2 regions of the Bacillus sp. KICET-3 genome follow, and region 2 is predicted to be linked to the other one. Evidence: predicted binding sites of a transcription regulator. Region 2 holds the regulator's gene; the other holds the start of a gene.

The links. Region 2 encodes Rex, which represses fermentation and respiration genes when NADH is low (regulators of the CRP and FNR family bind a similar motif). Its sites were predicted from a motif close to TTGTGAAATATTTCACAA; they were not measured.
Region 1: a site for Rex is predicted at 3,555-3,572, ahead of yumC (ferredoxin--NADP reductase 2). Genes of this name have one in related genera too.

Annotation. Positions count from the first base shown of each region.
Region 1 covers NZ_CP137345.1:3,679,734-3,684,885, reverse strand. The annotation lists gene R5H20_RS18890 (NupC/NupG family nucleoside CNT transporter) at 1-118, shown strand, start outside; gene dapF (diaminopimelate epimerase) at 240-1,094, shown strand; gene R5H20_RS18880 (HesB/IscA family protein) at 1,171-1,536, shown strand; gene R5H20_RS18875 (cold-shock protein) at 1,705-1,929, opposite strand; gene R5H20_RS18870 (hypothetical protein) at 2,072-2,275, shown strand; gene yumC (ferredoxin--NADP reductase 2) at 2,307-3,305, opposite strand; gene R5H20_RS18860 (NAD(P)/FAD-dependent oxidoreductase) at 3,667-4,884, shown strand; gene R5H20_RS18855 (YuiA family protein) at 5,073-5,152, shown strand, end outside.
Region 2 covers NZ_CP137345.1:705,499-710,650, reverse strand. The annotation lists gene groES (co-chaperone GroES) at 27-311, opposite strand; gene R5H20_RS03545 (CPBP family intramembrane glutamic endopeptidase) at 538-1,272, shown strand; gene R5H20_RS03540 (YdiK family protein) at 1,272-1,460, shown strand; gene tatC (twin-arginine translocase subunit TatC) at 1,511-2,278, opposite strand; gene tatA (twin-arginine translocase TatA/TatE family subunit) at 2,285-2,461, opposite strand; gene R5H20_RS03525 (redox-sensing transcriptional repressor Rex) at 2,483-3,130, opposite strand; gene moaC (cyclic pyranopterin monophosphate synthase MoaC) at 3,127-3,639, opposite strand; gene R5H20_RS03515 (ABC-F family ATP-binding cassette domain-containing protein) at 3,789-5,152, shown strand, end outside.

The DNA of each region.
Region 1 (5,152 bases), 1.6 Mb from region 2:
GGGCGGAATGGCGCCGAGCCGCCGTCAGGACATCGCGCGCCTCGGACTAAAAGCCGTTGCCGCCGGAACATTGGCCAACCTGTTAAGCGCGGCGATCGCCGGCATGTTTATCGCATGATAAAAGCTCCCTGCACGATTTGCAGGGAGCTTTTATGTATGAAAAACGGGGGATAATCATATTGTGTCCCATCCTTTCAGCTTTTATACTAAAAGAAATAAAAAAATTGTTGGAGGCCGCTATGAATGTTTTTCGATTTACTAAAATGCACGGTTTAGGAAACAGTTATATATATGTCAATCAATTTGAAGAAAATCTGCCTGAGGAAATGCTATCAGATCTTGCCGTCAAGGTTTCCTCGGTTTATACGGGAATCGGCTCCGACGGGATGATTTTGATTTGTCCTTCTGATCAGGCGCCCGTAAAAATGCGGATTTTCAACAGCGACGGCTCCGAAGGGAAGAATTGTGGAAACGGTTTGCGCTGTGTCGCAAAATATGCTTACGAACATAAACTTGTAAAAGAAAAAACATTTTTAATTGAAACGCTGTCAGGCCTTGTGACGGCTGAAGTCGAAGTCAAGGACGGAAAAGTGGTTTCGGCTACGGTCGATATGGGGGAGCCGCGCCTGCTCAAATCCGATCTGCCGATGCTTGGCGATCAGGATTCTGAAACGATCAATGAACCGATGGATTTCAGCGGCCGGGAAATGAAAGGAACCGCCGTTTCGATGGGAAATCCGCACATTGTCTTTTATGTAGATCGTATTGAAGAAGCCCCGCTTGAAACGCTGGGACCCCTTATCGAAAAAGACAAAAGATTTCCGGAAGGCGTCAATGTGGAGTTTGTTGAAGTGGAGAACGAGAAGGAACTTCATTTCCGTGTATGGGAGAGGGGCTCAGGCATCACCCAGGCTTGCGGAACAGGCGCTTGTGCGGCAGCGGTCGCTTCGGTATTAAACGGATCTGCCAAAAAGGAAACGGACATCACCGTTCATCTTGCCGGAGGCGATCTCATCATCAACTGGAAAGACGACGGCCGTGTCATGATGACAGGACCGGCCGAAACAGTATGTGAAGGCGTATTTTACGTTTGAAAACAGGCTGTTTGAGAAATAAAGGATTGGCATTTATAATAGAGATGCACATGACAGCCAGAGGAGGTGCTTTTTCATGAGCGATAAAACCGTTACGCTTACTGAAGCGGCTGCCCTTCATATTAAAGATATGATGAAGGAGCATGAAGAGGAAAATGCTTTTTTGAGAATCGGTGTTAAAGGCGGCGGCTGCAGCGGTCTTTCATATGGAATGGGATTTGAACACGAAAAAAACGAGAATGACAATGAATTCGTCCAGCATGGCATCACGTTCCTGATTGATCAGGAAAGCCTGGATATCATGAACGGAACGGTCATTGATTTCAAACAGTCGATGATGGGCGGAGGCTTTACGATCGACAACCCGAACGCCATCGCATCGTGCGGCTGCGGCTCATCATTCCGGACGGCGGCGAACGCCGGCAAGCCTGAAGAGTGTTAACGCCTTTTCCCGAGAGATAAATAACAAAAACACGCCTTTCGATGATGGAGATCATTCATCATGAAGAAGGGCGTGTTTTTCTGAATGCGGGCCGGGAACAAGCGGAAATAACCGTCCCGCTCAGGAGGCTTGAGCAGGACATCTGCGAATGGAGAACGGCCGGGGTGTTTATTTTTGGTTAAAGATGCGGTGAAGGTTGCTTGTATTGTTGGTAATTGAAGTTAAAAAGCGGCTGCCGCTCACCATTTCCTGATTGCAAAGCGGACATAAAGGGCGGTCACTGCTTGTAAAGTTTTTTCTCATCCATCCGTTGCATTCTTCTGCCGTACATTCCCACGTGCTGACATCTTCTTTTGGAAGAGGTTCCTGGTTTCGATTGTTGTAGTAAGACATAGCGTCACTTCCTAACGAGGATTTTTTTGGTGCATATAAGAATATTTTGTGAATCTTAAGACATTCTATTCGCTCTTTTGTTATTCTATACTGGACAAGTTCCATTTTGGAACAAAAGCCCCCTATGAAAAGAGGTGCAATATTGGAAGAAAAAATAAACTGCAGACACTGCGGCCAGCTGATCCCATACCGTTCAACAGTATGTGAAGCGTGCGGCTGCAAGGAGCCTCTGCCGAAAGCTGATAAAATCAAAGACCGCATCATTCTGACTACTGCGGGCATTGTTGGTGTATTGACGATTGTCCTGATTTTAGGAACGATCTTTTCGTATATAAAACTGATCTAATAAAAAGGAGCCGGTTGTAAGGCTCCTTTTTTTATTTATTCTCAAACATGCTTGTTGAATGAAGCGGCTGAACGCGCGCTTTAGGGTCCATATAGGCTTTTGCGTTGTTGACGGCGGTTGGAGCTTCTCCAAATCCGCTGGCAATCAGCTTGACTTTTCCTTCATATGTGCAGATGTCGCCTGCGGCATAGAAGCCCGGGATGTTTGTTTCCATCGTGGATTTGACCTTGATGGAGTTTTTCTCGATGTCGAGCCCCCAGTTTTTGATCGGGCCGAGAGATGAAACGAATCCAAAGTTGACAATAACATCATCCACATCCAGGATTTCTTTTCTTTCCCCTTTGACTTCCTCAATAACGAGCTGCTCAATCTTTGTTTCGCCGATCAGCTCAGTCGGAACAAACGGGGTCAACACGTTGACTTTAGAGTTATGAAGGTTTTCAACGCTGTGTTCATGAGCACGGAATTTGTCGCGGCGGTGAATGATCGACACCTCTTTTGCAATCGGCTCAAGCATAAGCGCCCAGTCAACGGCAGAGTCTCCGCCTCCCAATACCGCGACGCGTTTGCCCGCGAATTTGTTCAAATCATCGATAAAGTAGTGCAGGTTCGCGTTTTCAAATTGAGCTGCTGATTCAAGCTCAAGCTTTCTCGGCTGGAAAGCGCCGTTTCCGGCCGTAATGATGACCGTTTTTGAATAATGCACTTCTTTGTTTGTGACGAGTTTAAATATGCCGTCCGCCTGTTTTTCGACGCTTTCGACGGCTTGTTCAAGGCAAACAGTCTGATCGAATTTATCCATTTGCTCCTTTAGATTGTCAACGAGTTCCTGGGCGCGGATTTTAGGGAAGCCGGCCACGTCATATATGTATTTCTCCGGATATAGAGCGGACAGCTGGCCGCCAAGCTGCGGCAGACTTTCAATGATTTTAACGCTGGCTTGCCGCATCCCGCCGTAAAACGCGGTAAACAAGCCGACAGGGCCGCCTCCGATGATGGTAATGTCATATACTTTTGAGTCTTCACGCATGAAAATAATGCCCCCTAAGTGAAAATTGTTCTTAATTATATCATATCACATAAAATAAATACGAGCGTGCCGGTTTTTTTTGGTGAGAAAATCTTACCACCATGGCCGTGTTCAAAATGCACATGAAGCATATTGAATCTTGAAAAAACAAATATGAATCGCTATGATGTAGTTGTGAACAAAACGGTAACTCTTTATGAATCTTTTGTGTCGATCGAATGCGGAAAAAAGCGGCTTTTTGGTGTTTTAAAGTGAAGGATTTCACAAACTTTTTTTCATAAAAAGCCGGCCTCAGGTTGAAAATAACCCAAAGGCTATTTTTAATCCGGCTTGGCAGTAAAATATAGAAAAGGTGGATGTGATTCCGTTGAATAAGCCAAAAGTAGTAGTGTTAGGTGCAGGTTATGGAGGATTAATGACTGTTACAAGACTCGGCAAAAAAATCGGTGTCAATGAAGCAGATATCACGCTTGTCAATAAACACAACTATCATTATGAAACGACCTGGATGCATGAGGCGAGCGCAGGAACGCTTCATCATGACAGATGCCGCTATCAGATCAAAGACGTCATCAATCAGTCGCGTGTCCGCTTTGTACAGGATACGGTTAAGAAAATCAATAAAGAAGAAAACAAAGTCGTCCTGGAGACCGGCGAGCTTTCATACGATTACCTTGTTGTTGCTCTGGGAGCCGTTCCCGAGACTTTTGGGATTTCCGGTTTGAAGGAGCATGCCTTTCCGATTTCCAATATCAATACGTCACGCCAGCTTCGCGAACATATTGAATACCAGTTTGCAACATACAACACGGAAGCCGAAAAGCGTCCTGAGCGCCTGACGATCGTAGTCGGAGGGGCGGGTTTTACCGGTATTGAATTTTTGGGCGAATTGGGCAACCGCATTCCCGAATTGTGCAGAGAATATGATATTGACCGTGAGAAGGTCAACTTGATCTGCGTTGAAGCGGCGCCGTCCGTCCTTCCGGGATTTGATCCGGAGCTTGTCGATTATGCGGTCAATTATCTGGAAGGCAAAGGGGTTCAATTTAAGATCGGCACCGCTGTAAAAGAATGTACGCCTGACGGCATCATTGTCGGGAAAGACGATCAAACTGAAGAAATCAAGGCCGGAACAGTGGTGTGGGCAGCGGGTGTCCGCGGAAATCCGGTCATTGAAGAATCCGGATTTGAAAACATGCGCGGCCGTGTCAAGGTAAAACCGGATCTCAGGGTCGAGGGCCATGACAACATTTTCGTGATCGGAGACTGCTCGCTCGTCATTAATGAAGAGACAGACCGCCCTTATCCGCCGACCGCCCAAATTTCAATGCAGCAGGGCGAGACATGCGCCAAAAACATCGCCGCTTTGATACACGGCAAAGAAACGGAAACGTTTACTTTCGATAATAAAGGCTCTGTCGCATCGCTTGGCGAACATGACGCGATCGGTGTGGCATTCGGCAAAAAAATGACAGGAACAACGGCCTCCATGATGAAAAAAATCATCGACAACCGCTCGCTCTTCTTGATCGGCGGACCGGGGCTCGTACTGAAAAAAGGAAAATTCAAGTTTTTCTAACGCTCAGAAGCCTGCAAATTTATTGCAGGCTTTTTTATGTACCGTTTAAAACTTCAAAAACAAAAGAAAAAGAAAGAATACCGATATTTTAAGCGCTTACATGAAATAATCCGTTATATTTTCTGACTTTAACATTGACAATCTTCATGATATTATTATCAGAAAATTGAGAAAAAGGTGTGTTTATGATGAAAACTTCTTCTTCGCCTCATCATTCTGATTCATCATGTACATTTTGTTCCGGAAAGGGCTACTTTCAGCTTCTGCT
Region 2 (5,152 bases):
GATTGTTTAAAGATTTTATTTATGTCTTAGCCGATAACAGCTAAAATGTCGCTTTCACGCAAGATTAAGTAGTCAGTACCTTCATATTTCACTTCGGTACCTGCATATTTTGAGAAGATGATGCGGTCGCCTGTTTTGACTTCTAATGCAACGCGCTCTCCGCTCTCTAACACACGGCCTGAACCGGCAGCAACCACTTTACCCTCTTGGGGTTTTTCTTTTGCGGAGTCAGGAAGTACGATTCCGCTAGCAGTTTTTTCTTCAGACTCAACGAGCTCAATGACAACGCGATCACCTAATGGCTTTAACAATGAAACAACCTCCTCAATATTTTCATATGTAATTTTAGCACTCGCACTCAGTGAGTGCTAACACAATTCTTATAATAAAGAATCTCCAGGGCAATTTCAAGTGATAAGGTTAAAAATTTTTTGCGCTTACATATTTCCCGTTATCCTTCCCGCCCAATAATTTGAATGGAGTGTGTTACAATAAACATAGTCTGCTTTAGATCTTTAGAAAAGGAGTACATACGGCTTGAGAAAACAATACTGGTTTATTATTTTGACATACGTGCTCATGCAATTGTCGTCCGTTGTCGGTCTGCCGCTGCTTTATTTTCTTGGCGTCGGAAAGGGGCAGCCACCCGCCGAAACTCAGCTCACACTCGTCGGAGTATGGTCTGTCATCGCCTTTACACTATGTCTTGTGATCGTGCTGTTGATTTTAAGGACCGCTCCAAAAACAACGCTTCGAAACGCCCCGAAAGCATCGATCGGTGTCTCTATCGCCTGGGCGGTCCTCGGCGTTTTTCTCGCGCTTTTTGCCCAATCGATTGCCGCCGCGATCGAAATGAAACTGTTCGGTGTAAATCCCGAATCGGAAAATACACAAAGAATCATGGATATCATTCATGCATTGCCGCTCATGATGTTTGTTTCATCTGTATTCGGTCCTATTCTGGAGGAAATCATTTTCAGAAAGATCATTTTTGGGGCATTTTATGAAAAAACAAATTTCTTTATCGCCGCTTTAATCAGTTCCATTTTATTCTCGGTTGTCCACCTGGATTTCTCACACCTTTTAATCTATACGGCAATGGGCTTCACATTCGCGTTTTTATACGTCAGGACAAACCGGATCATCGTACCGATCTTCGCCCATGTCGCCATGAATACGCTTGTCGTCATTATCCAGACTTTCCAGGGGCCTATTGAAGAATATTTGGAACGAGCCGAAAAAATGCAAATGATTATTGGAGGATTTTTATGATAAGAAGCCCGAAATTTTGGGGATTGATTTATTTTTTGACCGGTGTGCTGTTTACGTATCTGGCAGCTACCACTCCGGGGAATATGTGGTCGTTCTACACGATTCTTCTCATGCTTTTCGCTGCTTACAACATCAGCATTTCCTTTAAAATGTTCGCCCTTTCAAGCAGGTTGAAAAGAAAAAAATAAAACAACTCGTTTTAAAGATAAGAGCCATTCTCGTAAAGAGAGATGGCTCTTTATTTCTGCAGAAATGCCTGGTTTTCCTCCCGAATTGCATTTTTTTGCGCCTGCCGGTAGGCGATTCGCGAAATCACGATGCTGATCTCATAAAGAATTAATAAAGGCACTGAAACCATTAAATGAGACAACAGCTCCGGCGGAGTGATAACCGCCGCAATGACGAACAGAACAAAGTAGGCATACTTTCTGATCTTTGACAAAAACATTGGCGTCACCAAGCCGAGCCTTGTCACAAACATAACCACCACAGGCATCTGAAACAATAAACCGAAAGGAAGCGTCAGCTGCAGAAGAAATTGAAAATATTCGTACACTCCGATGACTTGATTCACATTGAGATCATCGGATAAGTTCATCATAAAATCAACGACAAACGGAAACAAAATAAAGTAAGAAAAGGCAATGCCGCCTAAAAAGAGAATAATCGATACAGGAATATAGCTTAGCGTCACTTTGCGTTCTTTTTCATACAGCCCCGGGCTGATAAACGCCCACAGCTGATACAAAATGAGCGGCGAGGTCATGACAGCGCCGATGATGAAAGCGAACTGCATGTATACCAGCAAAGGGTCCGTCAGTTTAAACGCATTGAGCGTAAGCAGTTTGGCTTCCTCCGTCTGCTGCAGATAAATAATGATCGGCTTTGCAAGAAAGAAGCCCGCCATGACAAAAACGGCAAAAAAGAAGGCAGTGAACATGAGCCGTCTTCGCAATTCTTTAATATGTTCCAACAGCGACATTTCTTTTCCCTTCATCAATGTCATCCCATCCTACTGATCTTCTTTCTTTTTGTCGTTATCGTCATCCGCCAGACCTTTTGTCGCGTTTTTAAACTCCCGTAATGTATTGCCTGCTGCTCTTCCCAGTTCAGGAAGTTTTTTCGGACCGAAAATCAAAATCGCCAAAATAACGATTAAAATAAAGCTTCCAGGACCGATTGTCGGCATATAAAAGCCTCCCCCTTTCCGTCATTTTTCTTCCGTCATTGAATAATGCTTCAGAAAATACACCAATGACTGAAGTTCAACCGCTAAATCTATATGATGAATTCGAATGTGTTCCGGCACATTCAAACGGGCCGGCGTAAAATTGAGAATACCTTTGATACCGAGCGCAACAAGCCTGTCCGTAATCGATTGGGCGGCATGGGCCGGGACCGTCAAAATGGCGACGGGGATGTCATCTGTCAAATGCTCTTCAAGTTTATTCAGGTCGTATACGGGAACGCCTCCGACTTCTGTTCCGATTTTGCTTTCATTGACATCAAAAGCAATCGCAATTTTCGTGTTGTTGTTTTTAATGAAATTGTAATGGAGAAAGGCTGTTCCTAAATTTCCTACACCGATGAGCGTTACGTTTGTCATTTCATCCTGATCGAGCGTCTTTCTGAAAAAGGACAGCAAATAATTCACATTATAGCCATAGCCTTTTTTGCCGAGAGCTCCAAAATATGAAAAGTCCCTGCGAATTGTAGCAGAATCAACTTTTACGGCATCGCTCAGCTCAGCAGACGAAACACGCTGCTTTCCTGATGCATGAAGGTTTTTTAAAAAACGATAATATAACGGCAGCCGTTTCGCTGTCGCTTGCGGAATTTTTGAATGATCCAAGTTCATAACCGATCCTCCATGTTTACTTCAGCTTTTTCCCTTTTATAGTCGCCGTTTTTCCCGCCCGTCTTTTCTGCAAGATAGGTCGGGCCTATCACCATTCCCTTATCCGCCGCCTTGCACATGTCATAAACAGTCAGGGCGCATACGGAAGCTGACGTTAACGCTTCCATTTCCACACCTGTACTCCCTTTTGTCTTGACTTTTGCCTGAATATGCAGGATGCTGTTCTGTTCTTTTTCTTCCCATCGAAAGGCGATATCGACTCCCTTAAGGGCAATCGGATGGCACATCGGGATGATGGCGGACGTTTGCTTCGCCGCCATGATTCCGGCTACCTGGGCCACCGCCAGCACATCGCCTTTCCCCATTTCCTGGTTCTTGATTTTTGCATGCACGTCTCTTGTCATGGACACGCTTGAGAGAGCCACAGCAGTTCGGACTGAAGCTTCCTTTTCGCTTATATCAACCATTTTGGCTCTGCCTTGTTCATTAAAGTGTGTAAATTGGTTCATGATAAAAACTCTCCTTATAAAGATCATACACTATTTTTTTCAATCTGTCTTTTTCTTTTGGTTAAAATCTTCCAGACTTCACTTAATTGTTTGCTGACTGCTATCTGATAGGCTACACTTAAAATAGCAAACAAGAGGTGAAATAGATCATGATGATTTTACAAGTCAATCAGCTCTCAAAATCGTTTGGGGCCGATTCCATTTTAACGAATATAAAGCTTGAAGTCAGATCACGGGACCGGATTGCGATCGTCGGCCGCAACGGAGCCGGAAAATCGACTTTTTTAAAAATTATCGCCGGCCGCCTGTCTTATGAAAAAGGGGACATCATTAAGCCGAAGGATTTAACCATCGGCTATCTTGATCAGCATTCAGGACTTGATTCCGAGCTGACGATTAAAGAGGAATTGCTTTCGGTCTTTGATCATTTGAAAACGATGGAAACCGTGATGCGCTCGATTGAAGAGGAAATGGCGCATGCTGATCCGGACAAGCTGGAATCTTTAATGAAAACGTACGATAGACTCCAGCAGACGTTTAAAGACAAAGGCGGCTATCAATATGAAGCTGACGTCAGATCTGTGATCCACGGAATGGGATTCGCCGGACACGGCGATTCCGCGCGCGTGCAGGATTTAAGCGGCGGACAAAAAACGAGGCTCGCACTCGGAAAAATGCTTTTGACAAAGCCTGATCTGCTGATTCTTGATGAACCGACAAACCACCTGGACATCGACACGCTCACATGGCTGGAACAATATTTGCAAAACTACAGCGGCGCCATTCTGATCGTCTCCCATGACAGGTACTTTCTTGATAAGGTCGTCACCCAAGTATATGAGATTTCCCGCACCCAGAGCAAAAAATACATCGGAAACTACAGCTCATATCTTACATTAAAAGCGGAACACCTTGAAAGAGAGACCAAGCTGTATGAAAAGCAGCAGGATGAAATCGCCAAGCTCCAGGACTTCGTTGACCGCAACCTGGCAAGGGCCTCAACGACAAAGCGCGCCCAAAGCAGAAGAAAACAGCTCGAGCGGATGGAAGTCATGACAAAACCGCTCGGCGATGAAAAATCAGCCAACTTCCGCTTTGAGATTTCGCGGCAAAGCGGAAATGACGTTTTACGCGTCGAAGATCTGACGGTCAGCTATCAAGATCAGCCTCCGCTCCTCCGTTCGCTCAATTTTCATATTACACGCGGGGAAAGCGTGGCGCTTGTCGGCCCTAACGGTATCGGAAAATCGACGCTGTTAAAAACGCTGATACAGAAGCTGAAGCCTGCCGCCGGAACGATCACAACGGGCTCACATGTCTTGATCGGCTATTACGATCAGGAACAGGCTGAATTGACTTCGTCAAAACGCGTCATTGACGAGCTGTGGGATGAGTATCCAGAGATGAATGAGAAAGATATTAGAACATGCCTGGGAAATTTTCTATTCTCCGGAGATGATGTGCTAAAACCGGTTCACGCCCTGAGCGGGGGTGAAAAAGCCCGGCTCGCGCT